One region of the Streptomyces sp. NPDC046881 genome, then DNA from elsewhere that is predicted to be linked to it. Evidence: riboswitches for the same ligand, from Rfam matches in the RefSeq annotation. Region 1 holds a riboswitch; each other region holds the start of a gene.

Region 1 (7,641 bases):
AGCCGAGCGCGGCGGCCGCGGCGCCCGCGTCGAGGACGTGGTTCCCGAGGCGGACACCGATCCTCCGCTCCGTGCTGCCGGAGGGCGAGAACACGCCATAGGGGAGGTTGTGCGGACCGAAGGGGTCGCCCTCGGGGACGTCGAAGGGGGGCATGGGGTGCTGCCTCACTCTCATCCGGGCCATGCATGGCACTGCGTTCCATGTGGTCGGGCCACACGTTACGTCCCACCCGCATGTCTTGGGCAGTGCCTCACGCGAGGCTCGACAGGTTGCTCGCACAGCGTCGGAAGAGTCGTCTGAAGAGTGCCCGTGCAGGCCGGCGCCGGCGGTCTGCACGCGCTGCCCAAGCGCCCGGCCACGGCCCACGGTTGAGCCGGGGAGTCGCGGAGGGTTCGCCATCGGGCCTGCTGTGCACGCGACTTGGGGCGCGGCAGCACGTAAGTGCGTGGATCGAGAGGTGAGTCGGCGGGGTGCGGTGTCCGTATTCTCTGATCATGGCACCCACCCCGGCATATGCACTGATCGCCACTGACCTGGACGGGACGCTGCTGCGCGGCGACGACACCGTCTCCGACCGGTCGCTCGCCGCGCTCGCGCGGGTGGCGCGGGCCGGTGCCCGGCACCTGGTGGTGACGGGCCGCCCGGCGCCGCGGGTACGGGCGCTGCTCGCGGACCTCGGCTGCGCGGGGCTCGCGGTGTGCGGGCAGGGGGCACAGGTCTACGACGCCGGGACCGACCGTCTGCTGTGGTCGGTCCGGCTTGACCGGGAGCTGGCCGAGACCGCGCTCGGCAAGATCGAGGCGGAGGTGGGGCAGGTCTACGCGGCGGTCGACCAGGACGGCGTCGACGGGCTCACGCTGATCGAGCCCGGCTACCGGATGCCCCATCCGACGCTGCCCGCGGTGTGCGTCGGCCGGCGCGACGACCTGTGGACGGAGCCCATCAGCAAGGTGCTGCTGCGGCACGCCACCCTGTCGGACGACGAGTTGGCGGCGGTGGCGCGCGCGGCGGTGGGCTCGCTGGCGACGGTCACCATGTCCGGGCCCGGCACCGTGGAGCTCCAGCCGAGCGGGGTGACGAAGGCGACCGGGCTGGCGCTGGCCGCCGAGCGGCTGGGGATCGGTGCCGACCGGGCCCTCGCCTTCGGCGACATGCCCAACGACATCCCGATGTTCGACTGGGCCGCGCGCGGTGTCGCCATGGCCGACGCGCATCCCGAACTGAAGGCGGTGGCCGACGAGATCACCTTGTCGAACGAGGACGACGGCGTCGCCGTCGTCCTCGAAGGACTCTTCCCGGCCGGCTGACCGGGACATCAGGGGTGCCGGGCGCGGCCCCGGGCCGGTCAGTACGCGCCGAACACGTTGTCGATCGAGCCGTACCGCGCGGCCGCGTAGTTGCAGGCGGCGGTGATGTTCGCGACCGGGTCGTAGATGTTGAACGACGTTCCGGCGACGTGGTACGCGTTGAACGTCGGGTCGATCACCTGGAGCAGGCCCTTGGACGGGATGCCCTTGGCGGCGTTGGAGTCCCAGAGGTTGATGGCGTTCGGGTTGCCCGAGGACTCGCGGATGATGTTGCGGTAGATGCCGTTGTAGGTGCCCGGGATGTGCTTCTCGGCCATGATCGCGAGCGACTCGCGGATCCAGCCGTCCAGGTTGTTCGGGTATCCGGCGGTGGTGGTGGCGGCCGTCGTGGTGGTGCCGGTGGCCGCGGAGGCGCCGGTCGCGCCGATCAGCGGCAGGGCGAGGACGGCGACGCCGGTGCCGACGGCGGCGAGGGCGCGGACGAGGCGGGTGCGGCGGGGCTGAGCGGCAGCAGACATAGGGGTGTTCCTCTCCGGCGCCTGCGAGGTGAGCTGTCGGGTTCGGGCGGGGAGGTGCCCGGCCGTGCCCTGGAAGAGGCACGACTTCACCCCGAGCCGTACCGGTGCGGCGTGTGCCGTCCGGCCTGGCGGCTTACCTGGGTCCCCCGCTCCTGCCGTACGAATGAGTTCGTCGATGGGTTACGCGGGCGGCGGCAGGATTCGGCGTCCGCCCGACGGCCCGGAACGTATGCGAGAGCACATGTCGGGAACAAGTACCGGATTCACACAACATGCGATTTGACCTTGATCGATGCCGTATGGGGTGCTTGATCCTTTGCGGTTGCCAATCCTCAACTCGCCGACAGGACAAGGGCTCCCAGGGCCTTCTGAGGGTGGGTCGGGTGGAGGGGGAACGTGAGCCAACTCACGAAATAGCAAACTGCTTCAAATCAGACATGGGGGATTAGGGGGATTGAGGAGGGAAGTCGGGGTGGTGGTGGAATCCGGGGTACGGGGTGTGTCGTTGTCGTAGTGGGCGACGTAGTAAGGGGTGGCCAAAAAGGAGCGGAGAGGTTGCGGTGGAATGCCCGAATTACTGTTAAGGGGATAAATGTCCCTTCTTATTATGTGATCACCCCTATGTCGGTCATGATCCGATACCGCCCGGGCTGGACCGGTGGGCGCTATCGGTGATCGAACAGGGACCGGATACGCTGACTTGAGTGATGGCAGCGACCTATCGACAAACCGTGTAATCGCCAGCAGACACCAGCAGACAGGAGACCCCTCGTGACCGTCGTCGGGCCGTTCGGGCTGAGCGTGCGGGACCAGGCTCTGGAAGCCGATGTCCAGGCCGGATTGGCGGCTGTCGAGGAAGGCTTGCTCGAGGCCACCAAGAGCGAGGTCCCGTTCATCACGGAGGCCGCGCAGCACCTCGTACGCGCCGGAGGGAAGCGTTTCCGGCCACTCCTCGTGATGCTCGCGGCCCAGTTCGGCGACCCGTACGCGCCCGGCGTCGTACCGTCGGCCGTGGTGGTGGAGCTGACCCACCTGGCCACGCTGTACCACGACGACGTCATGGACGAGGCGGCCGTACGACGGGGGGTGGACAGCGCCAACACCCGCTGGGGCAACTCCGTCGCGGTCCTCACCGGCGACTTCCTGTTCGCCCGCGCCTCCCAGATCCTCGCCGACCTCGGCCCCGAGGCGGTCCGGGTGCAGGCCCTGGCGTTCGAGCGGCTGGTCACCGGTCAGATCCTGGAGACCGCGGGTCCCTCGGACGGACGCGACCCGGTCGAGCACTACCTGGACGTGCTCGGCGGCAAGACGGGCTCCCTGGTGGCCGTGTCGTGCCGGTTCGGCGCGATGATGTCCGGCGCCGACGAGACGGTCGTCGACGTCCTCACCCAGTACGGCGAACGGCTCGGGGTCGCCTTCCAGCTCGCGGACGACGTCCTGGACATCGCCTCCGACTCCCACGAGTCCGGCAAGACCCCGGGCACCGACCTGCGCGAGGGCATCCCCACCCTGCCGGTGCTCCGGCTGCGCGAGCGCGCCGCCCGGCTGGGCCTGCCCGAGGACGTCGCGCTGTGCGAGCTGCTCGACTCCGACCTCAGCGACGACGCCCGGCTCGCCGAGGCGCTGGCCGCGCTGCGCGCGCACCCCGCGCTGGAGCAGGCCCGCCGGGACACCGTGCGGTACGCGGAGGAGGCGCGGGCCGCGCTCGCCCCGCTGCGCGAGTGCGACGCCAAGGCCGCGCTGCTGGAGCTGTGCGACGCGGTCGTGCACCGCGCCGGCTGACCCGGCCGGACCACGTACGGGCGGCGGCGCCGTCCCGACCCCTACGGGTCGGGTGGAGATGCCGCCGCCGTGTGTCATACCGCAGGCGTACACGGAGTTGGCTCCGAGGGCTGACGCTTCCTCACGGCCGATTTGGTCAGATGGGAACCACGGAAATCACCACTCCTCACCGATTCGGGTGAGAATGGCGGCTCAGGTGGACCAGCGGACCAGCGGACCAGCGTGAGGACAGCCGCCGCCGACGACGGAGGTAAGGCACACATGGCACCGTACGAATCCGACGACGCAGTGGGCTCCGCGCGGGACGAGGACCCGCGCTCCGGTCGGCGCAAGGCCGCCCGGTACGCCGTCCCGGTCGCGGTGGTGGGAGTGGCGGCGGCCACGATCGGGCTGGTCCCGGCGCTCGCCGACTCCGGCGACCCCGACCTGCCGAAGATCAGCGCACAGCAGCTCATCAACAAGATCGCGAAGTCGGACGTGCAGCAGCTGTCCGGCACCGTGAAGGTCAGCACCGACCTCGGCCTGCCCGACCTCGGCGGCCTGGAGAAGGGCCTGCTCTCCGGCGAGGGCCGGGGCGGCTCCGGCGACGACTCCGCCGCCGACCCGCAGGCCAAGCTCACCGAACTGGTCTCCGGCACGCACACCCTGCGCGTCGCCGCCGACGGCCCCGACCGGCAGAAACTGTCCCTCCTGGAGAGCGGCGCCGAGTACAGCCTCATCCACGACGGCAAGGACGTCTGGGGCTACGACAGCAAGAGCAACCAGGTCCACCACTCCACCACGCCCGACTCCGGCAAGGACCACCGGGCCGAGCCGCCGGCCACCCCCAAGGACTTCGCCGACGAGGCCCTGAAGTCGGTGGACGACACCACGTCCGTCACCGTCGACGGCACCGCGCAGGTCGCCGGGCGCGACGCCTACAAGCTGCTCATCCAGCCCAGGCAGTCCGGCACCACGGTCGGCGCGATCAGCATCGCCGTCGACGCGAAGACGGGCCTGCCGCTGAAGTTCACGCTCACCCCGAAGAGCGGCGGCGCCGCCGTGCTCGACGCCGGCTTCACCCAGGTGTCCTTCGCCAAGCCGGCCGCCTCCACCTTCGACTTCACCCCGCCCAAGGGCGCGAAGGTCACCGAGGACAAGGACGGGGCCGAGGCGCCCGGGCACGCCCCGAAGCACGGCGAGGGCCTCGCAGGCGGCCTGGAGGGCAAGGACGGGCCGAAGGTCCTCGGCAAGGGCTGGACGTCCGTCGCCACCTTCGACACCGGCGCCGAGGGCGGCCTGCCCACCGGCTCCCGCGGCGGCGACCTCGGCGGCTTCCTGGGCTCGATCGGTGACAAGGTCTCCGGGAAGTTCGGCAAGGGCACGGTCTTCTCCACCCGCCTGGTCAACGCCCTGATCACCGACGACGGCAAGGTGTACGCCGGCGCGGTGACCAAGGACGCCCTGGTGAAGGCGGCCGACGCGGAAAAGTGACCCCGTCCGGGCACTACGGAGCGTGACCGCACGTTGACCCTTCACGGGAACACGGATCGAGGGGGAGCCGATGGACGAACTGCCCGTGATCGACACGCGCGGACTCACCAAGCGCTACCGCGGCGGACAGCTCGCCGTGGACGGTCTCGACCTGACCGTCCCGGCGGGCAGCGTCTTCGGCTTCCTCGGCCCGAACGGCTCGGGCAAGACCACCACGATCCGCATGCTGATGGGCCTGATCGAGCCGACCGCGGGCACGGCCCGGCTGCTCGGCCGGCCCATGCCCCGGGCGGCCCGTACGGTCCTCCCCCAGGTCGGCGCGCTCATCGAGGGCCCCGCCCTGTACGGCTTCCTCTCCGGCCGGGACAACCTGCTGCGCTACGACGCCGCCGACCCGACCGCCGACCCGCGCACCCGGCGCGCCCGGGTCGCCGCGGCACTGGACCGGGTCGGCCTCGCGGCCGCCGCGGGCAAGAAGGCCAAGGCGTACTCGCTCGGCATGAAGCAGCGCCTGGGGCTGGCCGCCGCGCTGCTCCAGCCGCGCAGACTGCTCGTCCTGGACGAGCCCACCAACGGCCTCGACCCGCAGGGCATGCGGGAGATCCGCACCCTGATCAGGGAGCTGGCCGCCGACGGTACGACCGTCTTCCTCTCCTCCCACCTCCTGGACGAGATCGAGCAGGTCTGCACCCACGCGGCGGTCATGGCGCAGGGCCGGCTCGTCGTCCAGGGCGCGGTGGCCGAGCTGGCGGCCGGGGCGCGCGGCCGGCTGGTGGTGACGACCCCGGACGGGGCCGAGGCGGCCCGTGTGCTGAAGGAGCTGGGAGTCGGGGACGTGGCCGCCGACGGCGACCGGGTCACCGGCGAACCACCCGGGCGGGACCTCGCCGAGGTGACCGCGGCCCTGGTCACCGCGGGCGTCCGCGTCCGCGGTCTGACACTCGAACGGGCCTCGCTGGAAGACGCGTTCGTGGCACTGACGGGGGAGGGCTTCGATGTCGCGGGCTGACGTGCTCCAGGCGGGTGCCGCGCGCCGGCCGAAACCCCTGTGGACCCTCGGGCTGCTGCGCAGCGAGCTGGTCACCACCGTCCGCCGCTGGCGCACCATCGCCCTGCTCGGGGTGCTGGCCGCGGTGCCGGTGCTGGTCGGGACCGCGGTGCGGATCGAGACACAGGGCGGCGGGACGGTCGGCGGCGGGCACGGCGAGGGGCCGGCGTTCATCACGCAGATCACCAACAACGGGCTGTTCCTGGTGTTCACCGCGCTCGCCGCGACCCTGCCGTTCTTCCTGCCGATGGCGGTCGGTGTCGTCGCGGGCGACGCGATCGCCGGGGAGGCGGGCGCGGGCACCCTGCGCTATCTGCTGGTCGCCCCGGCCGGCCGCACCCGGCTGCTGCTCGCCAAGTACGTGACCGTGCTGGCTTTCTGTCTGCTGGCCACCCTGGTCGTCACGGTCTCGGCGCTGCTCGTCGGCGCGCTGCTGTTCCCCATGGGCGAGCTGACGACGATCTCCGGCACCCGGATCGGCCTGGCCGAGGGACTCGGGCGCGCCCTGCTGATCGCCCTGGTCGTCGCGGCTTCACTGGTCGGTGTGGCGGCCCTCGGCCTGTTCGTGTCGACCCTCACCCACAGCGGTATCGCGGCGATGGCGACCACGGTCGGGCTGCTCATCACCGTGCAGATCGTCGACCAGATACCCCAGCTGCACGCCGTGCAGCCCTACCTGTTCCCGCACTACTGGCTGTCCTTCGCCGACCTGATGCGCGACCCCGTCTACTGGGACGACCTGGTGAAGAACCTCGGCCTCCAGGCCCTGTACGCGGCCGTGTTCGGCTCGGCGGCCTGGGCCCGGTTCACGGCGAAGGACATCAACGCCTAGCCCCCGCCTGGGCGGTCTCGTACGGGAAGCGCGCGAGGGGCGCCTCCTGGGCGAAGAACGTCTTCGCGCGGGTCAGCGCCTCGGTGTCCTTGCGTACGTCGCCGGGCCCGCTGCCGTTGCCCAGCAGGACCCCGCCGAAGCGCATCTTCAGGTAGGCGGCCGAGTTGTTGAGGGTGCCCGCGTACGGATCGGCGACGGACGGCTCGTGGTCCGCCAGCGCGGCGACGCCCCACAGGGTGCGGCCGGCCATCGCCGCCCTGAAGTCGATGCCGGGGGTGCGCAGCCAGCCCGACCAGTGGTCCAGGTACCGCTTGGTGAGGCTGGAGACCGAGTACCAGTACAGCGGCGAGGCGATCACGATGTCCGTCGCCGCGAGCGTGGCGTCCAGCAGCAGGCCGGTGGTCGTGTCCGCCGCCGGCCGTACGTGGTCGCTGTCGTGGCGCCGGTCCACGAAGTCGGGCAGTGGGTGGTCGGCGAGGCGGACCCACTGCTGCTCGGCCTCTGCGGGCAACTGCTCGGCGGCCGCGCGGGCCAGCAGTTCGGTGTTGCCGTCCGGGCGGGCGCTGCCCAGGACGAAGAGGAAGCGGCGGTTCATGGATCCCCCAGGTGCGTGTTGTCGTACCACTAAAGGCGTGTGCATTTTATGCATGTGCAAGCAAATCGCGCCAGTGGGTTCAGGG
Region 2 (7,641 bases), on a different contig from region 1:
CTCCTGGTGGACCAGGTACGACCGGACGGGCTCGCCGCCCACCGCGGCCTCCACCGCCTCGGCCACGAGGGCCGGGTAGTAGCCGCTGCGCTCGATCGCCGCGCGCAGCCCCTGGGTCGTCGTACTGGTCTTGGCCATGGCGTCCATCCTAATCCGTGGGCAGGGGCGGTCCGGGCCAGTCGCGTGGACCGGGGGCGGCCTCCGTGTCCGCGCGCGGGGGCCTGCGCACGAGTCCCGGGCGGATGGCCAACGCTTCGGCGGCTACCAGGCAGGAGACGGCCTCCCGGCCGCCGGCATCCGCCTCGAACGCGACGACGAGGGGCGCGGCCTCCCCCAGGACCCGGGCGAGACGTGCCGTCTCCCGGGGGGTGGGCGGGCGGAAGACGGGGTCCTGGAAGGCCGGCGGGCAGGAGACGAACAGCGGGGCGGTGAAGATCACTTCGAGGCCGTGGTGGTGGGTGAGGTCGTACCCGGCGGCCAGGCGCAGCTGCCCCACGTCGCAGGCGGTGATCTCCCAGTCCCACCAGCTGCCCTCGGGCAGCTTCCGTCCGACGATCTCCATGGCTCCCCCCTCCCCCGGGCCCGCTCAGTAGGCCGGCAGGGTCCGCGGGCCCAGGTCGTCGCGGGCGGGGGGCGGTGCGAGCCGCACCGTGGCGCCGAGCACGCTGACCCCGTGCGGGGCGACGACGACCGGCTCCAGGGTGACCGCGACCACCTCCGGGTGGTCGTCGACCAGCCGGGACACCCGCAGCAGCAGTTCCTCCAGGGCCGGGGTGTCCACCGGGGTGGAGCCGCGCCAGCCGAACAGCAGCGGGGCCGTCCGGATCGACCGCACCAGCGAGGACGCCTCCCGGTCGGTGACCGGGACCAGCCGGTGGGCCATGTCGCCGAGCAGCTGGGAGGCGGCACCGGCCAGGCCGAAGGACAGCACCGCGCCGGCCGCCGGATCGATCACCGCACGGACGACCGTGTCGACCCCGCGCGGTGCCATGCCCTGCACCACCGGCCGCAGCTCCTCCGGCTGCCCGAACAGCTCGGTCAACTCGGCGTACGCCCGTAGCAGTTGTTCCTCGTCGGCGAGGTCCAGGCGGACTCCGCCCAGGTCGGCGCGGTGCCTCAGGTGCGGGGCGGTGGCCTTGAGGGCGACCGGGTAGCCGAGCGCGCGGGCGGCCTCGACGGCGGCCCCCGGCGTGGGCGCGGGCAGGGCGCGGCGCACGGGGATGCCGTACTTGCCGAGCAGCTCGCAGGTCTCCGCGTCGGAGATGGTGAGCCCCTGCCCGCGCGTGAGCAGCTCGCCGATCAGCCGCGCGGCCCCCTTCTCGTCGATGTCGTCGTACTCCGGCACCTTCCCGGGGTCGGCCGCCTCCCGCCGCCACCCGGCGTACTTCACAGCTTCGGCTAGGGCCCGGACGGCGCGTTCGGCGGCGGGGTAGGCGGGGATGAGGTGGGTGCCTTCGGGAGGGGTGGTGAGGGGGGCGGGGGCGGCCGCGCCCGCGGGGCCCGGCGCCCTGTCGCCGGCTCCGGGCGCGGTGCTCGCCGCGGCGGACAGGGCCTCGGCCAGCCCGCCGAGCTCCACGTGCACCACCAGCACCGGTTTCCCCGGCACGGCGGCCGCGGCCGACCGCAGCGCCTCCGCCAGTTCGGCGTCGCCCGGGGAGCCCTCCCCGATCGCGGGGATCGCCGTGACGACGACGGCGTCGTTCGTGCCGTCGGCCAGCGCGGCGGCGAGCGCCCGGTGGAAGTCCTCCGCGGTCGCCCCGGTCGTCAGGTCCACGGGCCGGGCCGGCCGCAGCCCCTCGGCCAGACACCGGTCGTACGTCAGCACGCCCAGCGACTCGGAGTTGCCGAGGATGGCCACGCGCGGGCCCGCGGGCAGCGGCTGGCGCGCGAGCAGCAGTCCCGCGTCGACCAGTTCGGTGATCGTGTCGACCCGGATCACGCCGGCCTGCCTGAGCAGCGCGGAGACGGTCGCGTGCGGCAGCCGGGTGGCCCTGACCGCGTGGCCCTGCGGTGCCGTGCCGGTCCCCTGGACCACCACGAGGGGCTTGGCCGCCGCCGTCCGCCGGGCGAGGCGGGTGAACTTGCGGGGGTTGCCGATGGACTCCAGGTACATGAGGACGACGTCGGTCTCGGGGTCGTCGTACCAGTACTGCAGGACGTCGTTGCCGGAGACGTCGGCGCGGTTGCCCGCGGAGACGAAGGTGGAGACGCCGGTGACCCCCGTGACGCCTCCGCCGCGCCGGTGCAGCCGGGACAGCAGGGCGATGCCGATGGCGCCGGACTGGGCGAACATGCCGATGCGGCCGGGGCGGGGCATCTCGGGGGCGAGCGAGGCGTTCAGCCGGACGTCCGGGGCGGTGTTGATGAGCCCGAAGGCGTTCGGGCCGATGATCCGCATGCCGTACGCGCGCGCGGCGCGGACCAGGGCCCGCTGCCGTTCACGCCCCTCGGGGCCGCTCTCGGCGTACCCGGCGGAGAGCACGACCAGCCCCTGGACGCCGTGTTCGCCGCACTCGGCGACCACGGCGGGCACCTGCTCCGCCGGTACGGCGACGACGGCGAGGTCCACGGGCCCGCCGATGTCCCGCACCGAGCGGTGCGCGGGCACCCCGTCGACCTCCTTGAGGTCCTCCGGGAAGAGCTGGTTCACGGCGTACAGACCGCCGGTGTAGCCCGCGTCGCGGATGTTGCCGAGGACGCTGCGGCCCACCCCGCCGGGGGCGCGCCCGACGCCGACGACCGCGACCGAGCCGGGCGCGAGGAGCCGTCGTACCGAGCGGGCCTCGGCGCGCTGCTCCCGCGCGCGCTGCACGGCGAGGGAGCGGTCGGTGGGTTCGAGGTCGAACTCCAGGCGGACGACGCCGTCCTCGAAGCTGCGCTTCTGGGTGTAGCCGGCGTCCGTGAACACCTTGATCATCTTGGTGTTGGCCGGCAGCACCTCGGCGGCGAAGCGGCGGATGTCCCGCTCGCGCGCGACGGCGGCGATGTGCTCCAGCAGGGCGGAGGCGACCCCGCGGCCCTGGTGGGCGTCCTGCACGAGGAAGGCGACCTCGGCCTCGTCGGCGGGCGCGGAGGCGGGCATGCCGTCGGCGCCGATGCGGTCATAGCGTACGGTGGCGATGAACTCGCCGCCGATGGTGGCCGCGAGTCCCACCCGGTCCACAAAGTCGTGGTGCGTGAAGCGGTGGACGTCCTTGGCGGAGAGCCGTGGGTACGGCGCGAAGAAGCGGTAGTACTTCGACTCGTCCGAGACCTGCTCGTAGAAACTGACCAGGCGGTCGGCGTCATCAACGGTGATGGGCCGGATGCGTGCGGTGCCCCCGTCACGCAGCACCACGTCCGCCTCCCAGTGGGCGGGGTACTGGTGCCGGTCCTGCCGGTCCGCCGAGGTCTGCATGGGCCCCAGAGTACGGCTCGCGTACGACAACGGCGCGGGGCAGTCTGTGGAGGACGGAAAGCCGGACCGAGGCCGCGGTCCGGCCCCACGGCGGAAGGGGACGGACGTCCTCTCCGGGCACGCTTCACGATATGGGAAACTGGTCTAGACAACCCTGAACACCGAAGGGCAGCAACACATGGCTGAGCGCCGCGTCAACGTCGGCTGGGCCGAGGGCCTCCACGCCCGCCCCGCCTCCATCTTCGTCCGAGCCGCCACGGCCGCAGGCGTCCCGGTGACGATCGCCAAGGCCGGGGGCAACCCCGTCAACGCGGCCTCCATGCTCGCCGTTCTGAGCCTGGGCGCCCAGGGCGGCGAGGAGATCGTCCTCGCCTCCGACGCCGAGGGTGCGGACGCCGCACTCGACCGGCTGGCCAAGCTGGTCTCCGAGGGCCTGGAGGAGCTGCCCGAGACCGTCTGAGCGAGCACCGCACAGAGCGCCGGAGCCGCGTTCGCCTTTCGGGGCGGCGCGGCTTCGCCGTTTCCGCGCGCCCCGGGCCGTCGATTTACCGGGCGCCCGGAAAACGGCATGAATTACCGCACCATGAATTCCGGGCAGCAGAGAAGACCCCGCCCGGAATAACTCCTCTTTGTATACGGCGCCCGTGTTAATGCCGCTGGCCCGACATGTTTACGGCTTGTTGCGAAGTCCTCACACGTTCCGTGGCGCCGGAAAAGCGCAGCCGGTGCGCGCCCGTCGCGCGCTCGGCGTGCAGCGCGGTGAGCGCCCGCGCACGCTCGGCGTCCCCGCGCGCCACCGCGTCCACGATGGCTCCGTGCTCCGTCCAGGACTCCAGCGGGCTGGCCGGCGCCTCCACCGTGTACATCCAGGCGATCTTGTGCCGCAGCTGGGTGAGCATCGAGGTCAGCGACGGGCTCCCGGAGGCCTGGGCGAGTGTCTCGTGGAACCAGCCGCCCAGCGAGCGCAGATCCTCGCTGCCGCCCCGCCTGGCCCGCTCCTGGCCCAGCCGGACCAGGCCGCGCAGCACCTTCAGATGGGCCTCGGTGCGCCGCTGGGCGGCCCGGGCGGCACCCAGCGGCTCCAGCAGCATCCGCATCTCCAGCAGGTCGGCGGCCTCGTGCTCGGTCGGCTCGGCCACGCACGCGCCCGCGTGCCGGCGCGTGACCACGAAGCCCTCGGCCTCCAGGGTGCGCAGCGCCTCGCGCACGGGGACGCGCGAGACGCCGTACCGGCGGGCCAGGACTTCCTCGGTGAGGCGGCTGCCGCGCTCGTAGACGCCCGCGACGATGTCGTCCCGGACAGCGGTGCACACCGAGTGCGCCGGAATACGCATGACCGACCTCCGCCTTAATCCCCGTGAAACGTCGACGATGGACGCGTGTTCCGTGACTCTATTCCAATGAGCCGGAATTTCCGACGGCGAGCCCTAATCCATGGATATTTTTTGGTCAGCGGATCCGGCGGACACTGCGAAAAACGGCGAAAGCCCCGGCTCGGTGAGCCGGGGCCTCGGAGGGTCGTGCGCGGGACGTCAGAGGTTCACGCCGTGCTTGCGGAGGTAGGCGATCGGGTCGATGTCCGAGCCGTACTCGGGGCTGGTCCGCGCCTCGAAGTGCAGGTGCGGGCCGGTGACGTTGCCGGTGGCGCCGGACAGGCCGATCTGCTGGCCCGGAGCGACCTTCTGGCCCACCGTGACCCCGATGGACGACAGGTGGCCGTACTGCGTGTACATGCCGTCCGCCATCCGGATCACGATCTGGTTGCCGTACGCGCCGCCCCAGCCGGTGGAGACGACCGTGCCGGAGCCCACCGCGTGGACGGCCGTACCGCTGGCCGCGTGGAAGTCGATGCCGGTGTGCGAACCGGAGGACCACAGGGAGCTGCTGGCCTGGTAGCCGGTGGAGACGTACGAGTGCGCGATGGGGGCGACGAAGGTGTTCAGCAGCTTGCGCTCGGCCTCGCGGGCGGCGCGGGCCTTGGCCGCGCGCACCTCCGCGGCCCGCTTGGCGGCGGCCTTCGCCGCGGCCTCCTCGGCCGCCTTCAGCTCGGCGGCCTGCTGCTGGGCGGTGGCCTGCGCGTCGATCTGCTCGGGGACGTCCTCGGTCACGGTGAGGACGGGGACGAGGCCGGTCTGCTCCGTGGAGTTCTCGGCGGCGAGCGCCGGGGAGGCGGCGAGGGTGCCGATCACGCCGGTGGTGGTGAGGGCCGCGACGCCGGCCGCCTGGGCCGTGGTCCGCTTGACCCGGCCGGGCTTGCGGTGCTTCCCGGTGGCGCACATGAACGCCATGAAGTGACTGGTCCTTTCCTTCCCTCTCGCCTACCGGGTTAGCTGACGGGTTCGGAGCAGGAAGGTCTCCTACGGGCCCCCTCGCAGCCGCGCGGGCGCCCGATTCACCCCAGGGACGGTGGGTCCCCGGCTCCCCTGGCTCGCGCCGTACGGGGACTCGGCGATGACTGTCCGGTGCCGCGGGTGCGGCGCACTGCCTGACGAACAGCCCGGACGACGCTACGGCGACGCGCTTTCAATCCTCAAACGCAGCCGGGATTTTGTAGCGCATCCCACAGGGCAGACAGGCAACCTCCGCCCCAAAACGGGCATCTGAGGGACCGAGTGGAACAGCTGGGCCCTGACGACCCGTAGGTCGCCAGGGCCCACGCGCGCGTGCCGTTACTCGGCCGCCACCACGGTCACTTCACCGATGCCGAGCGCCTCCACCGGCGCCTTGATCCGAGCCGCGTCACCGACGAGGACGGTCACCAGGCGGTCCACCGGGAACGCGTTCACGACGGCCGCGGTGGCCTCCACCGTGCCCGTGGCGGCCAGCTGCCGGTACAGCGTCGCCTGGAAGTCGTCGGGCAGGTGCTGCTCGACCTGGTCGGCCAGCGTGCTCGCGACGGCCGCCGCGGTCTCGTACTTCAGCGGCGCCACGCCGACGAGGTTCTGCACGGCGACGTCCCGCTCGGCGTCGGTCAGACCCTCCGCCGCGACGGTCCGCAGCACCTTCCACAGGTCCTCCAGGGCCGGGCCGGTGTTGGGCGTGTCCACGGAGCCGCTGATGGCGAGCATCGCCGCGCCCGTGCCGTCCGGCGCGGACCTGAGGACCTGCCCGAAGGAGCGCACACCGTAGGTGTAGCCCTTCTCCTCGCGCAGGACGCGGTCCAGGCGGGAGGTGAGGGTGCCGCCGAGGCAGTACGTGCCGAGCACCTGGGCGGGCCACACCCGGTCGTGCCGGTCAGGGCCGATCCGGCCGATGAGCAGCTGCGTCTGGACGGCGCCGGGCCGGTCCACGATGACCACGCGCCCGGTGTCGTCGGCGGTCACCGGCGGCACCGGCCGGGGCTCGCCGGGGGTGCCGGTCCAGGCGCCCAGGGTGTCGCCGAGCAGCCCGTCCAGGTCGGTTCCGGTCAGGTCGCCGACGACGACCACGGTGGCCGTGCCGGGCCGCACATGGCGGTCGTAGAAGGCGCGTACGGCCCCGGCGTCGATCTTCTCGACCGTCTCCTCGGTGCCCTGGCGCGGCCGGGACATGCGCGAGGTCGCCGGGAACAGCTCCTTGGAGAGTTCCTTGGCGGCCCGCCGGGCGGGGTTGGCCAGCTCGTGCGGGATCTCGTCCAGGCGGTTGCGGACCAGCCGCTCGACCTCGCTCTCGGCGAAGGCGGGCGCGCGCAGGGCGTCGGAGAGCAGCCCGAGGCCCTTGGCCAGGCGGGAGGCCGGGACCTCCAGGCTGAGCCGGACGCCGGGGTGGTCGGCGTGCGCGTCCAGGGTGGCGCCCGCGCGCTCCAGCTCGGCGGCGAACTCCTCGGCGGAGTGCTTGTCGGTGCCCTCCGAGAAGGCCCGCGCCATGATCGTGGCGACGCCGTCCAGGCCGGCCGGCTCGGCGTCCAGCGGCGCGTCCAGCAGCACCTCGACGGCGACGACCTGCTGGCCGGGGCGGTGGCAGCGCAGCACGGTCAGGCCGTTGTCGAGCGTGCCGCGCTCGGGGGCCGGGAACGCCCAGGGCCTGGCCTCGCCGGGCTGCGGGCGCGGGTGGAAGTCCATGGTGGCGAGCTCGGTCACTTGGCCGTCTCCTCGTTCTCGTTGCCGGCCTCTACGGTGGCTTCCTGCTCCGGGTCCTCGGGGACCCGGGCGTCCTCGACGGACTGCGGCGGGGACTTCGGCTCGTAGACGAGGACCGCGCGGTTGTCGGGCCGCAGGCGGGCCCCCGCGACCTCCTGGACCTCCTCCGGGGTCACCTGCAGGACG
Region 3 (7,641 bases), on a different contig from region 1:
TGCTGGCCCTGTCCGGCCTGGTCATCCTCGCGCTGGTGCGGAGGCAGACCGGCACGGAGGGCTTCGTCGTCGGGCTCGGCCTGGCCGTGCTGCCCGTGCCCTGGCTGATAGCCGCCTTCCGCTGGCTGGACCGGGTGCAGCCCGGCCCCTGGCGGAACCTGGTGTTCTCCTTCGCCTGGGGAGCCTGTGCGGCGGCGCTGATAGCCATCCTGGCCAACAGCTTCGCGACGAAGTGGATTGCCACCTCCACCGCGGACCCGGCCGGCGCCGACACGCTCGGCGCCACGGTGATAGCCCCGATCGTGGAGGAGTCCGCGAAGGCCGCCGCCGTGCTGCTGGTCTTCCTCTTCCGCCGGCGCGACTTCACCGGCATCGTGGACGGGGTGGTGATCGCGGGGGTCACCGCCACCGGTTTCGCGTTCACCGAGAACATCCTCTACCTCGGTACGGCCTTCGGTACCGACCAGCTCACCGGCGACCGCGGCATCGCCTCCGTCACCGCCGCCACCTTCTTCGTGCGCGTCGTGATGTCCCCGTTCGCGCACCCCCTGTTCACCGTCCTCACCGGTATCGGCTTCGGCATCGCCGCCCTGTCGGCCGAGCGGCAGCATCTGCGGCGGATCCTGCTGCCGGTCTGCGGCCTGCTGCTCGCGATGGGCATGCACGCCTTCTGGAACGGCTCCTCCACCTTCGGCGAGTACGGCTTCTTCGCCGTCTACGGCGCCTTCATGGTGCCCGCGTTCGCGCTGCTGACCTGGCTGGCGATCTGGACCCGGCAGCGGGAGCTGCGCACGGTGCGGGCGGAGCTGCCGGCGTATGTGCTGGCCGGGTGGCTGGGGCCGGCCGAGCCGTTCGCGCTCGGCTCGATGCGGGCGCGGCGGATGGCCCGGGACTACGCCCGGCACCACCACGGGCGCCCGGCGGCGCGGGAGGTCGCCCGGTACGAGGCGTACGCCACCTCGCTGGCCTTCCTGCGGCACCGGGGCCGGGCGGGGAAGGCCGGGGCCGACTTCGTCGTGCGGGAGCGGGAGCTGCTGGACGAGCTGTGGAAGCGCAGGCACGTGGCCCGGCCGGCCCTGGAGTACGCGAGCCGGGCCTCCGTACCGGCGCCGACGCACTGGCAGCCGGCGCCCTACGGGTATCCGGCGATGCCGTACGCCGCGTACAACCCGTACCGGACGTAGCCCCGGGGCCGACGGGGCACGGCACGCCGGCCCGGGCCACCGCAAAGCCAAGGACCGTCGAGAGCACGGCACCGCCAGACCGGGCCGTCCGGGTGCGAAGGGCCGACACGGCCGTGGCACCGCCGGACCGAGCCGTCCCGGTGCGAAGGGCCGACACGGGCGCGGCACCGCCAGACCGGGCCGCCGCAAACCCAAGGACCGACGCCGGCGTGGCCCCGGCAGACCCGGCCGCCCCGGTGCGAAGGACCGACACGGCCGCGGCACCACCAGACCGGGCCGCCGCAAACCCAAGGACCGACGCCGGCGTGGCCCCGGCAGACCGGGCCGCCCCGGTGCGAAGGACCGACACGGCCGCGGCACCACCAGACCGGGCCGCCGCAAACCCAAAAGCCGACGAGGGCGCAGCACCGCCAGACCCGGCCGCCGCCCCGGTGCGAAGGGCCGACACGGGCGCGGCACCGCCAGACCGGGCCGCCGCAAACCCAAAAGCCGACGAGGGCGCGGCACCACCGGATCGGGCGGTCCCGGTGCGAAGGGCCAGCGCCTCTCTTTCGGATCAGGGCCGCGCCAAACAGCTCAGGCCCGCGCCGAGCGGCCGCACTGCTGGCCGGCCCGGGCGGGGCCCCGGTGTCGCGGATGGTGGGCCTGCCGGGCCCCCGCGACATCGGGAGGATCCGGAGGGGCCCCTAGGCGGACGCCTCCGTCAGGTGGGCCACCTCGGTGTCCGTGAGGGTCAGCTCGGCCACGCCCAGCAGCGCCGGCAGCTGTTCCACCGTCCGGGCCGAGGCGATCGGGGCGGTGATCGTCGGCTGGGCGGCGAGCCAGGCCAGGGCGACGGTGGCCACCGGGGCCTCGTGCGCGGCGGCGACCTCGTCCAGGGCCGCGAGGACCTTCTGGCCGCGCTCGGTGCCGGCGTACTTCTCGGCGCCGCCGGCGCGGGCGCTGTCGACGGTCGTGCCGGGCCGGTACTTGCCGGTGAGGAAGCCCGAGGCGAGGGAGAAGTACGGGACGGCGGCCAGCCCCTCGCGGGCGGCGAGGTCCTGCAGCGGGCCCTCGTAGGTGTCCCGGGAGACCAGGTTGTAGTGCGGCTGGAGGGCGACGTAGCGGGCGAGGCCCTCGCGGTCGGAGAACTCCAGGGAGGCCCGCAGGCGCTCGGGGGTGATGTTGGACGCGGCGATCTGCCGGACCTTGCCGGCCTTCACCAGCTCGTCCAGCGCGCCGATGATCTCCTCGACCGGCACCTCGGGCTTGTCGAAGTGGGTGTAGTAGAGGTCGATGTAGTCGGTGTCCAGGCGGCGCAGGGAGGCGTCGGCCGCGGCCTTGATGTTGGCGGCGGACAGCCCCTGGTACTCCGGGTGCTGGCTGACCTTGGTGGCGATGACGACGTCGGAGCGGTTGCCGCGGGCCCTGACCCACTTGCCGATGATCGTCTCCGACTCGCCGCCCTGGTTGCCCTCGACCCAGGCGGAGTAGGCGTCGGCGGTGTCGATGAAGTTGCCGCCGGCCGCCGTGTAGGCGTCGAGGACGGCGAAGGAGGCCTGTTCGTCCGCGGTCCAGCCGAAGACGTTGCCGCCCAGGGCGAGCGGGAAGACCTCGAGATCGGAAGAGCCCAGTTTACGAAGTGACGTCATACGACAGCTCAACGCCGGTGACGGATGATCGCATTCCGCCACCGGCGTCGATTTCCCGCGAAGTGCCCCGCGCGGGGCGGGGACGTCAGGGGGTGAGGCCCTTGCCGCGCAGCCACGCCATGGGGTCGATCCCGGTGGCCTGGCCGCCGGGGTGGACCTCCAGGTGCAGGTGCGGGCCGGTGACGTTGCCGGTGGCGCCGACGCGGCCGATGACCTCGCCAGTGGAGACCTTCTGGCCGGCCTTGACGTTGATCGAGGACTGGTGGCAGAACCACAGCTCGGTGCCGTCGTCCAGGGTGAGGATCGTGCGGTAGCCGTAGGAGCCGGCCCAGCCCGCCTCGGTGATCGTGCCGCTGTGCACGGCCTTGATCAGGGTGCCGGTGGGGGCGGCGAAGTCCAGACCCGTGTGGTAGCCGGAGGACCACATCGAACCGGCCTGGCCGAACGTCGAGGTGATCGTGTACGAGGAGGTCGGCAGCGTGTACTGCTTGGCCAGCCGGGCCAGCCGCGCCTCCTCGGCCTTCTTCTCGGCGGCGGCCTCCGCCTTCTCCTTGGCCGCGGCGGCCTTGGCGGCGGCTTCCTTCTCGGCCTGGGCGGCGGCGTCGGCGGCCTTCTTCTCGGCGGCGGCGAGCGCGACGGCGGTGGCCTTGCTGTCGGCCTGGCCCTGCTGCTGCTCGGCCTGGGCCATGATCCGGTTGCGCAGGGCCTCGCCCGCGTCGGTGCCGTCCTCGGCGTCCGCGGTGGCCACGCCGACGCTGCTGAGCGTGGTGGTGGCCTCGGCGGCCGGGGCGTCGCCGGAGCCGTCCTCGAAGAGGGAGCCGACGGAGGGCAGGTCCGGAAGGGAGATGGAGACCGGCGGCTTGCCGGTGTTGGCGCTGGCCATGCCGCCCGCGCCGACCGCGGCCATGACGCCGACGCCGAGGACGGTGGAGCTGCGCGCGAAGCCGCCGCGCTGCTTGGCGACGCGGTGCCGGCCACGGACCGGGGCGACGGATTCCTCGGTCGGGTTCCACTCCTCCCAGGTGCCCTCCTCGGCGCGGTAGGAGCCGTAACCGAAGGTGTCGGTCTCGCGCTGAGCCGGTATGAAGGGGGCTTCTGGGGCAGGCCGGTTGGACGCCACGCGGGCGTACTCCTTTCCTTCCTCCGCCTACCGGGTTAGCTGACGGGTTCGGAGCAGGAAGGTCTCCTACGCGCGTATACCGGTCGTGGACTCGATGAGTTCACGACGGCATCCGCGTGATTCACCCCAAGGTGGTGGTTCCCCGGTTCCCTTGCGGGATTCGGCGCGTGCGCACGGAGCCGCCTCTGGTGACGGCTGGGACGACCGCGCTGCGTTATCGAACGTTAATAGACTTGCCAGTCACTTTCCAAGCCGTTCGGCTTGATCGTTAACGTTTTCACCGGCGGAGTTATCGCCCGCTACCCCGCCAAAACGGGCGAGTTGGCCGGACCTCGGAAGAGTTCAGCAGTCACTTCAGGTTTTGATGGTGACTCAGATGTTATGCGGAGGGCGCTCGTCCGGTCACCTTGGGTGACGAACGTCAGGGCCGTCGTACGGCGAGCAGCGCCATGTCGTCGGTCATGTCACCGCCGCAGTGCCGGCGCACCTCCGCGGCGAGCCGGCCGAGCAGCGCGGCCGGGCCGGGGAAGGTGCGCCCGGCGAGCCGCCGCTCGGGGTCGTAGAACCGGCCGTGGGCGTCCCGGGCCTCCGAGAGGCCGTCGGTGTGGAAGAGCAGGGTGGCGCCGCTCGGGAAGCAGGCCTCGGTGGCCCGGTCCCGCCACAGGCCCAGGTCGCCCATGCCCAGCGGGAGCGCGGGCTCGGCGGCGGCCAGGGTGCGCAGGGTGCCGTCGGCGTGCAGCAGCAGCGGCGGCGGGTGGCCGCGGTTGACGATCCGTACGAGCCCCTCGCCGTGCGGGAGTTCGGCGAGGACCGCGGTGGTGAACCCCTCGAGCGCGTCGATGCCGTCGCGGCGGGTGCCCTCGCGGGCCAGCGCCCGCTCCAGCCGCTCGGCCACCTGCTCCAGCGTGGCCTCCTGCTCGGCCGCCTCCCGGAACGCGCCGATCACCACGGCGACGGCGGCCACCGCGCCCATGCCCTTGCCGCGCACGTCCCCGACGACCAGCCGGACGCCGTGCGGGCTGTCCTGCACCGCGTACAGGTCGCCGCCGATGAACGCGTCCTGCCGCGCCGCCTCGTAGCGGGCGGCGATCTCGAAGCCGCCGATCCGTGCGGCGGGCTCGGGCAGGACGGCCCGCTGGGCGGCCTCGGCGATCTCGCGGGCGGAGGCGAGCTGCCGGTCCCCGCGCCGGACCACCCGGTTGATGGCGGCGGCCAGCAGGGCGACCGTGGCCACGGTGACCACGTCGGTGACGGTGCCCACGGTCGGGTGGGCACCGGCGTCGGTGTGCACGGCGTAGGCGGCGGCGAGGGACGCGAGGCCGGTGAGCACGGTGGTGCGCAGCGCGGAGAGGGGGGCGGCGGCCAGCGGGGCGGCGGTGAAGAAGGGGACCGGGGTGAAGGCCTCCGGGGTGAGCAGGCCGTACAGGACCCCGCAGCCGACGAGGAGCACGGGCAGCGCGCGGGCCAGGCCGCGCGGCCCCGGGCGGCGGCGGACCCGCACCGGCGCGGGCTCGGCGCCCGGCCCGGGGTCGGGCACGGGATCGCCGGGAAGCCGGCCGCCCGCCCTGACGTACGGGCTCTCCTCCACCTTTCCAGGGCGCACCGCGTGTCTCCCACATGTCCGACGTACCTCCAGGTTTCCGGGCCCCGGGACACCGGGCGACCCCTGTGGACCGAAAGGGGTGTGCGAGCGGTCCCGCGCATGGCGTACACTGGAGTCACAACGACGCGGGGTGGAGCAGCTCGGTAGCTCGCTGGGCTCATAACCCAGAGGTCGCAGGTTCAAATCCTGTCCCCGCTACTGAAGACTCAGGGCCCGGAATCCACTGGATTCCGGGCCCTGAGTGTTTCCGGCACACCCGGCTGCCGTGCCGTTCACGGCAGCCGGGCCGGCGCTCACAGCAGGTGGGCGTTCGGCGCCTTGGCGAGGTCCTCCAGCTCGGGCAGCACGACCACCTGCGCACCTCCGGCGACGAGGACCCCGGTCCCGTCGGCCGCGTGGACGAACGTGTCGGGTTCACGCCACGCGGTGACGACCCTGCGCACCCCCGCCCGCAGGATCAGCTCCGCGCAGGGCGCCGGCCGGGACGCCCGGCGGGCGCACGGCTCCAGACTGCTGTACACCGTCGCGGCGGCCACCCGCGGATCGGCCGGATCGATCTTGGCGAGCGCCGCCTCCTCCGCGTGCACCACCGGATCGGTCCCCTCCCGCGAGAACCCGCGCGCCAGCTCCGTCCCGTCGGCGGCCACCACCACCGCCCCGACGCTGAACGCCGTCTGCGAGGGCGGGCACTGCGCGGCCAGCTCGCAGGCGGTGCGCAGCCAGTGGCGGTCCGCGGCGGTGGGCAGCGGGCCGGTACCGGGGGCCGTCGGCACGTACCGCATGAGCACGACGTCCTCGATCCGGCGGGTGTCGAGCAGGCGGAGGCGTCCCGGCTGGTAGGCCCCCGGGCCGAAGAGGCGGGGCGCCGCGGGATCGCCGACGAACAGCGGGGCGAGGACCAGTTGGAGCTCGTCGCCGAGTCCCTGCTGGAGGAGCTGGGTGTGGACCGTGCCGCCGCCCTCGACCATCAGGCGTCCGACCCCGCGCACGTCGTGCAGGTGCTCCAGCAGGGCCCGCCAGTCCAGGGCGGGGCCGAGCGGGACGACGTCGGCGGTGGGTCCGAGGAGGCGGGCGGCCCGTTCGGCGCCGCGGTCGGTGGTGTAGACGAGCTTCTCGCCGCCGGTGTGCCAGAAGTGGGCGGCCGGGTCGAGGTCGCCGGTGGCGGTGACGGTGACCTTCAGCGGGTACTCCGGCTCGCCCGCCGCCGTGCGGGCCGCGCGCCGCTCGGCCGAGTTCACCAGCAGACGGGGATTGTCGGCGCGGATCGTGCCGGCGCCGACGAGGATGGCGTCGACGGAGGCCCGTACCGCGTCGACCCGGTCGAAGTCGGCCGGGCTGGACAGCAGGAGCCGCTCGGGGCCGGTGTCGTCCAGGTAGCCGTCGAGGGAGACGGCGGCGGACAGCAGCACGTACGGCAGGGGCATCGGCGCGCTCTCTTTTCCGGAGGCGGGGGGCTGACAGGGCTTGTCGGGCGGCTGTACGACTTGGTTCAAGTTTGAAACAAACCTACACTGGCGGCATGACGACCCGCTGGCTCACCCCGGAGGAACAGCGCGCCTGGCGCGCCTACATCGCCGCCTCCCGCCTCCTGGAGGACGCGATCGACCGGCAGCTCCAGCAGGAGGGCGGCATGCCGCACCTGTTCTACACGGTGCTGGCCAACCTCTCCGAGGCCCCCGACCGGCGGCTGCGCATGACCGACCTGGCCGAGACGCTGAAGATCACCCGCAGCCGGCTGACGTACGTGGTGACCCGGCTGGAGCGGGACGGCCTGGTGCGCCGGGAGAACTGCCGCTGGGACAAGCGCGGCTCGCTCGCGGTGCTGACGGACGAGGGGATGGCCGTACTGGAGCGTACGGCACCCGGGCACGTCGAAGCGGTGCGTACCGCGCTGTTCGACCGGCTCACGCCGGAGCAGGTGGGGCAGCTGGAGGAGATCTGTACGGGGGTCGCGCGCGGGCTGCAGGGCGAGGGCGCCGAGTCCGGTGCGGGGGACGTCCCGTGGCGGCGCCGTTCGTCCTGTTCACCGTAGCGGGCCGGGTAGCCGCCCGGGTCCGGCTGAGCTGCGGCCTCAATTGCTTTAACTTTTAAGCAGCGATAGGG
Region 4 (7,641 bases), on a different contig from region 1:
TGCCATCGAGTATCCACCCGCCAACGGGGGGTCGCTCGTGCGCCCCTTCACAAGCTCCGACAGGGCCTGTGTTAAACTCCGCGACCCGCGTGACGCAGGTCATGTGGACAGCGGGGAACCGCTGGGTGCTTCGCCCCGTTGTCAAGGCCGCGTGAGCTGCCTCTCCGGCCCTTCGGGGTGGCCGTGAGGGCATCGTGACACCTTCGGAACAACCCCTTCCGGGCCCCTCCCGCGCCCCTCATCTGAACATGTTCAAACGGCCCTTGACCCCCCGGAAGGGCCAATGGACCCCCTTCCGGGGACCGACCGGCGGGAATTCCTTGTGAAGAACTTCACGAACTTTTCCGCCCGGCTGCGACAGAGGGCCCCTCAAGGGGGCCCTCGACCGCGCTCAGACGTTATCCAACCTGCTCAGCAGATGGCTACCGACGGGTAACAAAAGAGAGCTACGCCACCGACCACGCGATGCCGTCGAGGATGTCGTGCTCGCTCACCACGACCTCCTCGGCCCCGATCCGCTCCATGATCGACAGCAGGACGAGGGCGCCCGCGCCGATGACGTCGACCCGGCCCGGGTGCATGGAGGGGACCGCGGCCCGCTCGGCGTGCGTGGAACGCAGCAGCCACTCGGTGATCTCCCGCACCCGGTCCCGGGAGATCCGGGAGTGGTGGATGCGCGCGGAGTCGTACGCGGGCAGCTCCTGGGCGATCGCGGACACCGTGGTGACGGACCCGGCCAGGCCCACCAGGGTGTGCGCCTCGCGCAGCGGGACCGTCTGCTCGGCGAGGTCCAGGGCGGCCTCGATGTCGGCCCTTATCGCGGCGATCTGCTCCTCGGTGGGCGGGTCGCTCACCCGGCCCCCGTGCGCCAGGTGCCGCTCGGTCATCCGCACGCAGCCGACGTCCACCGAGCGGGCGGCGCGCATGTGGTCGTCGCCGACGACGAACTCGGTGGAGCCGCCGCCGATGTCCACGACCAGGTAGGGCCGGGTCAGGTCGGTGCGGCCGGTCAGTTCCTTCGTGGCGCCGGTGAAGGAGAACTCGGCCTCCTGGTCGCCGGAGATGACCTCCGGCTCGACCCCGAGGATGTCCAGCACGCCCTGCACGAAGTCGTCCCGGTTCTCGGCGTCGCGGGAGGCGGAGGTGGCCACGAAGCGGAGGCGCTCGGCGCCGTACTCCTTGATGACGGCCGCGTACTCGCGGCAGGCCGCGAAGGTGCGCTCCAGCGCCTCGGGCGCGAGCCGGCCGGTGCGGTCGACGCCCTGGCCGAGCCGCACGATCGTCATGCGGCGGTCCAGCTCGGTCAGTTCACCCGTCGCCGGGTCGGCGTCGGCGACCAGCAGGCGGATGGAGTTGGTGCCGCAGTCGACGGCGGCGACGCGGGTCACTTCCCCTCCCCCTCACCGTCGTCGAGCGTCACGCAGGCGCCCTTGCTCCACCACTCCGGAAGCATCGCCAGGGCCTCGTCGCCGAGCGGGTTCACGCCCGGTCCGGCGGCCAGCGAGTGGGCGACGAGCACGTGCAGGCACTTGACCCGGTCCGGCATGCCGCCGGCGCTCGGGAAGCCCTGCAGGACCTCGATCTCGTCCCGGCGGCGGATGTAGTCCTCGTGCGCGGCCCGGTAGGCGGCGGCCAGCTCGGGATCGGTCCCCAGCCGCTCGGTCATCTCCTTCATCACGCCGTTCGCCTCCAGCGTGCCGATGGCGGAGGACGCCTTGGGGCACGTCAGGTAGTAGAGCGTCGGGAAGGGGGTGCCGTCGGGCAGGCGCGGAGCCGTCTCCACGACGTCCGGCTGGCCGCACGGGCAGCGGTGCGCGATGGCCCGCAGGCCCCGCGGCGGGCGGCCCAGCTGCTGCTTGAAGGCCTCTACGTCCGCGTCGGTGGGCTCGGTGCGCGGAGTGGGCGGCGGAGGCGTTTCCATGACTGCTTTCAGAGTGGCTTTCTGGTCGTACCGGCCGTGACGCCGGCTCACTGGTCGGACGCGTCGGACTTGTCGACGCCGTCCCAGACGTTCGCGTACCAGGGCCGGTGGGCGGCCCCGAGGTCGGCGCGGGACGGTCTGGCCGCACCCGGGTCGACGACCACGTACCCGGTCTCGCCGGGCTTCACGTAGTGCAGCCGGCGGCGGATCTGCTGCTCGGCGTAGGCGTCGTCCTGCCAGCGCGCCTTCAGGTCACGCAGCTGCTCGACGCGCTCGCGGGCCTGCTCCCGCTGCCGCTGGAGGTCGGCGATCTCCGCGCGCTGGGAGACGTACTGACGCATCGGGTAGGCGAGGGCGACGATCAGGGAGCACAGCACCAGCGCGAGCAGCGCCGCGCGGCCGGTGAGGCGGGAGCGGCGGGCCTGCCGCTTGGTCTGGGAACGGTAGACCCGGGCCGCCGTCTGCTCGCCGAGCAGCCGCAGCCTGGTCGCGGTGGAGAAACGGTCCCGGTCCTTCACGGCCATCTGGCTCTCCGCCTCCCCTTTCACACGTGCGTACGTCCCCGGACACGGTACGGGACCGGGTACGGGGACGTACGTACGACTGGCTGAGACTTAGCCCGGGCTGGCTCAGCCCTTGCTGTGCCTACTGGTTCGCGGAGCGAAACCGCGGGAAGGCGCTGCGGCCGGCGTACACCGCGGCGTCGTCGAGGATCTCCTCGATGCGCAGCAGCTGGTTGTACTTGGCGACGCGCTCGGAGCGGGCCGGGGCGCCGGTCTTGATCTGGCCGCAGTTGGTGGCGACGGCCAGGTCGGCGATGGTGACGTCCTCGGTCTCGCCGGAGCGGTGGGACATCATGCACTTGAAGCCGTTGCGCTGGGCCAGCTCGACGGCGTCCAGGGTCTCGGTCAGCGAGCCGATCTGGTTCACCTTCACGAGCAGGGCGTTGGCGGTGCCCTCCTCGATGCCACGGGCCAGGCGCTCGGGGTTGGTGACGAACAGGTCGTCACCGACCAGCTGGACCTTGTCGCCGAGACGGTCGGTGATGACCTTCCAGCCGGCCCAGTCGTCCTCGAACAGCGGGTCCTCGATGGAGACGAGCGGGTAGGCCGCGACGAGCTCCTCGTAGTACTCCGTCATCTCGGCGGCGGAGCGCTCCTTGCCCTCGAAGAGATACTTGCCGTCCTTGTAGAACTCGGAGGCGGCCACGTCGAGGGCGAGGGCGATCTGCTCACCGGGGGCGTAGCCGGCTTCCTTGATGGCCTCGAGGATGAGGTCGAGGGCCTCGCGGTTGGAGCCGAGGTTCGGGGCGAAGCCGCCCTCGTCGCCGAGGCCGGTGGACAGGCCCTTGCTCTTCAGGACCTTCTTCAGGGTGTGGTAGACCTCGGTGCCCCAGCGCAGGGCCTCGGAGAAGGACTCCGCGCCGATCGGGGCGATCATGAACTCCTGGATGTCCACGTTGGAGTCGGCGTGCGAGCCGCCGTTCAGGATGTTCATCATCGGCACCGGCAGCAGGTGCGCGTTCGGGCCGCCCAGGTAGCGGAACAGGGGCAGGTCGCTGGCCTCGGAGGCGGCGTGGGCGACGGCGAGCGAGACGCCGAGGATGGCGTTGGCGCCGAGGGAGCCCTTGTTGTCGGTGGCGTCCAGGTCGAACATGGCCTGGTCGATCAGGCGCTGCTCGGTGGCGTCGTAGCCGACCAGCTCCGGGCCGATCTGCTCGATGACGGCGAGGACGGCCTTCTCGACGCCCTTGCCCTGGTAGCGGTTCGGGTCACCGTCGCGGAGCTCGATGGCCTCGAAGGCGCCGGTCGAGGCGCCGGACGGAACGGCGGCACGACCCGTGCTGCCGTCGTCGAGGCCGACCTCGACCTCGACCGTGGGGTTGCCTCGGGAGTCCAGGATTTCCCGGGCTACGACGACGTCGATGGACGGCACGAGCATCTCCTTCTTGGATGTGACGCTGGAAGTGCGGGGCTGGTGTGCCTTGCGCCTAGAGCCTAACCGTCCCGGGGGCGTCGGCCACCGACCGACCGTCCCGTGGACAAGGCGACGCTACCTTTTGTTCCCGCCTGAAACAAAGGGGGTGGCGGGAGGCATGAAAAAACCCCGCCCCGGTGCGTACGGGGGAACACGCACCGGGGCGGGGAGCCCGTGGGGACCGGGGGGTGGCCCGCACGGGGGTCTTCAGGGTGGCCCGCACGGATGTGCGGGCCCGGTGATCCGGCCGGCAGCCGGGTGTCACTTCAGGTGCAGCTGCTGACCCGGGTAGATCAGGTTGGCGTCCTCGACGATGTCCTTGTTCAGCTCGAACAGCTTCTTCCAGCCGCCCTGCACGTGGTGCTTCTGGGCGATGGTGCTGAGCGTGTCGCCGGTGACGACCTTGTACTCGCCGTCGCCCTTCTTGACCTTCTTGCCGGTCGGGGTGGTGACGGTCTTGCTCTGGCCCTTGCTCGCGCTCGCGGCCGGACGCTCCGCGGAGCGGGAGGCGCTCTGCTGCTCGGTGGAGCGGGTGGTGGTGGTGCCGGTGCCGCTGCCCGAGTTCGAGGAGGTGCTCGGCGCCGAGCCGTTGTACGGGGTGCCGGACAGGCCCGTGCCGCAGACCGGCCAGGCGCCCTTGCCCTGCGCGGCGAGGACCTTCTCGGCGACCGCGATCTGCTGTGCCTTGCTGGCCTGGTTGGCCTGCGGGGCGTAGGCGGTGCCGCCGTACGCGGCCCAGGTGGAGGCGGAGAACTGCAGACCGCCGTAGTAGCCGTTGCCGGTGTTGATGGACCAGTTGCCGCCGGACTCGCACTGGGCGACCTTGTCCCACTCGGCGGAGGTGGCGGCGGAGGCGTTGCCGGCCGCCATCAGCGGGGCGGCGACGGCGGCACCGGTGACACCGGCGAGCGTGATGGCGCGAACGGCCTTGGACGGACGACGGTGCTTGCCCTTGCCGGTAAACAGCATGGATCGATCCCCTCACCGACGCCTGCGAGGTGAGCTGTCGGGTTCGGGCCGGTTGAGTTGCCCGGCCGCGCTCCCGCTGTCGCGGGTGGCGCGGCTTCACCCCCAGCCGGTCCGGCAGTCAACTGCCGGGCCCGGCACTTACCTTGGGTCCCCCGCTCCTGCCTACGGCGCTTGACGCGACGACTGTTCCCGGGCAACCGCTGGCAGGATTCGGCGTTGCGACTGCCGGGGCTCGTGGTGACGAGCGGCCTCGACCGTAGACACGCGATCCGCGGAATTTCAAAGACGATCAGGGCTTCTGAGACTCATCCCACACTTTCGCCAAACCGGACATTAAGGCGCTAAGTGGGGCGTCAACTCCGGCTACTTCGCGTCGGTTTCGCCCTCGACTTCCAGGGTCTGACCGGCGCTGATGTGGTTCGGGTCGGCCCCGATGGCCTTCTTGTTGCCGACGTAGAGCGCGTGCCACCCGCCGTCGACCTCAAGGGAGTCGGCGATGGAGGCGAGGGTGTCGCCCTCGCGGACGGTGTACGTGTCCGTTTCGCGCGCTGCGTGCCGTCCGGAAGAGGTGACTTCCTGACCGCTCGTCACGTTTTCGTCCGCGCTCGCCCCGCGGTGGCGCCCGCCACTGAGGGCCCCGGTGTCGACCAGGCTCCAGGAACCGGCGGCCTGCTGGGGGTTGTCCGCCGCACCGGTGCCCGGGGTGGCCGTCGGGGCGGATCCCCGCGAGTCTCCGGCGTCCGGCGAGGCGGACTTGTCCGACTTGGGGCCCTTGGTCCCCTTGGAGCCGGTGTCCGTACCGGCACCCTTGTCCGGCTTCCCGCCCGGCTCGGCGGTCGCGTCCGACGAGGAGCCGGAGCCCGAGCCGGAGTTGGCGTCGGAGCCGGCACCGGTGGAGGGCGACGCGTCCGGCCGACCGGACGGGCCGGAGCCCTCGGAGGCGTCGGAGGAGCCGGAGTTGCCGGATGTATCGGACTTCTCGGTCGATCCGGACGAGTCGCCCGAACCGTCCGTGTCACCGGAGCCGCCGACGCCCGTGTCGACGTCCACGGAGGAGCCCGAGCCCGTGGTCAGCCCGGACAGCAGGGCGCAGGTGGCCCACGGGGAGGTGCCCTTGTCGGCGAGGATCTTCTCGGCGACGGCGATCTGCTGGTTGCGGCTGGCCTGGTCGGGGCTGGCCGCGTACTGGCCGCCGCCGTAGGCGTTCCAGTCGTCCTGCGAGATCTGCAGGCCGCCGTAGTACCCGTTGCCGGTGTCCGCGCTCCAGGAGCCGCCGCTCTCGCATTCGGCCACCTTGTCCCACGTGGTGCCGTCGGCCGCGTTGGCGCTCGCCGCGCCGAGGAGCGGGATGGCGATGGCGGAGCCGGTCACGCCGGCCGCGACGAGGAGGGCGGGGGCCTGGCGGGGGCGACGGTGTCGACCGTTCCCGGAGAGCATGCAGAAGCCTTTCGAGCGACAGCAGAGCCGGCGCGGCGGATGGAGCCGGTCGCCGCGCTGATGGGTGAACGTATCGGCAGACGATCACTTGTCACAAGTTCATGCCGCGCAGATCACGTGAAGATCACAGAGTTGAGATGTTGTCATCTTCCGGCTGAGGGGCCGTCACCATTCGCTCCCACACCCCGCCGTCACCCGTCGGGAACGGCGCCGTCGCACCGCGGGCCGGGGCGGCAACCGGAACCATGGACCCGACATGACCTGGGGGGCTTCCCAGCCAGGAGGGACCACGATGTTCCGGCACACCCGACTTCCCGGCGAGTCCGCGGAGTACCTCGCCGCCCGCGAGGAACTCCGCCACGCCGAGATCGACCTCATGCGCCACCGCGAAGAAGTCGCGGCCCGGCGCAGGGCGCTTCCCCCGGGCCCCGAGGTCGACGACTACGTCTTCCTCGAAGGCCCCGCCGACCTCGACGCGGGCGACACCCCGGTGCGCGAGGTCACCCTGAGCCGGCTGTTCACCGGCCCCGGCCGGCCGTTGATCGTTTACCACTTCATGTACGGCAAACGGCAGACCAGTCCGTGCCCGATGTGCACCCTGTGGATCGACGGCTACAACGGCATCGCCCACCACCTCGCCCAGAACGCCGACCTCGTCGTCGTGGCCGCCGCCGACCCGCCCGTCCTGCGGCAGCACGCCCGCACCCGCGGCTGGTCCCGGCTGCGCCTGCTGAGCTGCGGGGACAGCACCTTCAAGTACGACCTGGGCAGCGAGGACGCGGACGGCGTCCAGGACTCCACGGTCTCCGTCTTCACCCGGGACGCCGACGGCACGGTCCGCCACTTCTACTCCGCCCGCCCCCGCATGGCCGAGGACGTCGACCAGCGCGGCATCGACCTCCTCTGCCCCGTCTGGCACCTGCTCGACCTGACGCCGGGCGGCCGGGGCGAGTGGTTCGCGGAACTGGACTACTGACCGCCGCCGTCCCCGCCGACCGGCGTGAACTCCACCGGCAGGGTGCGCAGGCCGCGCATGATGAGCCCGCCGCGCCAGCGCAGCTCCGCCGGGTCCGCGGCGAGCCGCAGGTCCGGCAGCCGGGTGAGCAGGGTCGCGAGCGCGGTCTGGCCCTCCAGGCGGGCGAGCGGCGCGCCCAGGCAGTAGTGGATGCCATGCCCGTACCCGAGGTGCTGGTTGTCGCGGCGGGCGAGGTCCAGCACGTCCGGGTCGGCGAACCGCTCCGGGTCCCGGTCGGCGGCGGCGAGGACGACGAGCACCGGATCGCCCGCCGCGACGTCCTGCCCGCCGATGGTCAGCGGCTCGGTGGCGAACCGCCAGG

Evidence for each region. A riboswitch is a leader RNA that binds a small molecule or an ion and turns the genes downstream of it on or off. The one in region 1 is predicted to bind cyclic di-AMP.
Region 2: it holds a riboswitch for cyclic di-AMP, as region 1 does, so the genes downstream of both, ABZ923_RS14420 (M23 family metallopeptidase) here and ABZ923_RS03615 (transglycosylase SLT domain-containing protein) in region 1, are expected to answer to the same signal.
Region 3: it holds a riboswitch for cyclic di-AMP, as region 1 does, so the genes downstream of both, ABZ923_RS32355 (M23 family metallopeptidase) here and ABZ923_RS03615 (transglycosylase SLT domain-containing protein) in region 1, are expected to answer to the same signal.
Region 4: it holds a riboswitch for cyclic di-AMP, as region 1 does, so the genes downstream of both, ABZ923_RS28155 (transglycosylase family protein) here and ABZ923_RS03615 (transglycosylase SLT domain-containing protein) in region 1, are expected to answer to the same signal.

What each region holds. Positions count from the first base shown of each region.
Region 1 covers NZ_JBEYXJ010000004.1:26,612-34,252, reverse strand. Annotated here, with positions in the region: gene fahA (fumarylacetoacetase) at 1-154, opposite strand, end outside; gene ABZ923_RS03620 (HAD family hydrolase) at 496-1,308, shown strand; gene ABZ923_RS03615 (transglycosylase SLT domain-containing protein) at 1,347-1,826, opposite strand; cyclic di-AMP (ydaO/yuaA leader) riboswitch at 1,832-2,011, opposite strand; gene ABZ923_RS03610 (polyprenyl synthetase family protein) at 2,598-3,608, shown strand; gene ABZ923_RS03605 (DUF2092 domain-containing protein) at 3,870-5,081, shown strand; gene ABZ923_RS03600 (ABC transporter ATP-binding protein) at 5,152-6,090, shown strand; gene ABZ923_RS03595 (ABC transporter permease) at 6,077-6,961, shown strand; gene ABZ923_RS03590 (NAD(P)H-dependent oxidoreductase) at 6,951-7,556, opposite strand.
Region 2 covers NZ_JBEYXJ010000023.1:58,723-66,363, forward strand. Annotated here, with positions in the region: gene ABZ923_RS14395 (DUF5998 family protein) at 1-138, opposite strand, end outside; gene ABZ923_RS14400 (hypothetical protein) at 149-562, opposite strand; gene ABZ923_RS14405 (GNAT family N-acetyltransferase) at 587-3,397, opposite strand; gene ABZ923_RS14410 (HPr family phosphocarrier protein) at 3,576-3,857, shown strand; gene ABZ923_RS14415 (GntR family transcriptional regulator) at 4,045-4,731, opposite strand; gene ABZ923_RS14420 (M23 family metallopeptidase) at 4,930-5,685, opposite strand; cyclic di-AMP (ydaO/yuaA leader) riboswitch at 5,698-5,858, opposite strand; gene ABZ923_RS14425 (pitrilysin family protein) at 6,067-7,455, opposite strand; gene ABZ923_RS14430 (pitrilysin family protein) at 7,452-7,641, opposite strand, start outside.
Region 3 covers NZ_JBEYXJ010000097.1:5,514-13,154, reverse strand. Annotated here, with positions in the region: gene ABZ923_RS32365 (PrsW family intramembrane metalloprotease) at 1-1,184, shown strand, start outside; gene ABZ923_RS32360 (aldo/keto reductase) at 1,871-2,815, opposite strand; gene ABZ923_RS32355 (M23 family metallopeptidase) at 2,901-3,935, opposite strand; cyclic di-AMP (ydaO/yuaA leader) riboswitch at 3,943-4,111, opposite strand; gene ABZ923_RS32350 (PP2C family protein-serine/threonine phosphatase) at 4,357-5,538, opposite strand; tRNA gene ABZ923_RS32345 (tRNA-Met) at 5,663-5,736, shown strand; gene ABZ923_RS32340 (dihydrofolate reductase family protein) at 5,832-6,962, opposite strand; gene ABZ923_RS32335 (MarR family transcriptional regulator) at 7,058-7,570, shown strand.
Region 4 covers NZ_JBEYXJ010000072.1:29,194-36,834, reverse strand. Annotated here, with positions in the region: gene ABZ923_RS28180 (NAD(P)/FAD-dependent oxidoreductase) at 1-1, opposite strand, end outside; gene ABZ923_RS28175 (Ppx/GppA phosphatase family protein) at 447-1,388, opposite strand; gene ABZ923_RS28170 (DUF501 domain-containing protein) at 1,385-1,921, opposite strand; gene ABZ923_RS28165 (septum formation initiator family protein) at 1,969-2,445, opposite strand; gene eno (phosphopyruvate hydratase) at 2,567-3,862, opposite strand; gene ABZ923_RS28155 (transglycosylase family protein) at 4,160-4,867, opposite strand; cyclic di-AMP (ydaO/yuaA leader) riboswitch at 4,872-5,047, opposite strand; gene ABZ923_RS28150 (transglycosylase family protein) at 5,231-6,304, opposite strand; gene ABZ923_RS28145 (DUF899 family protein) at 6,597-7,280, shown strand; gene ABZ923_RS28140 (cytochrome P450) at 7,274-7,641, opposite strand, start outside.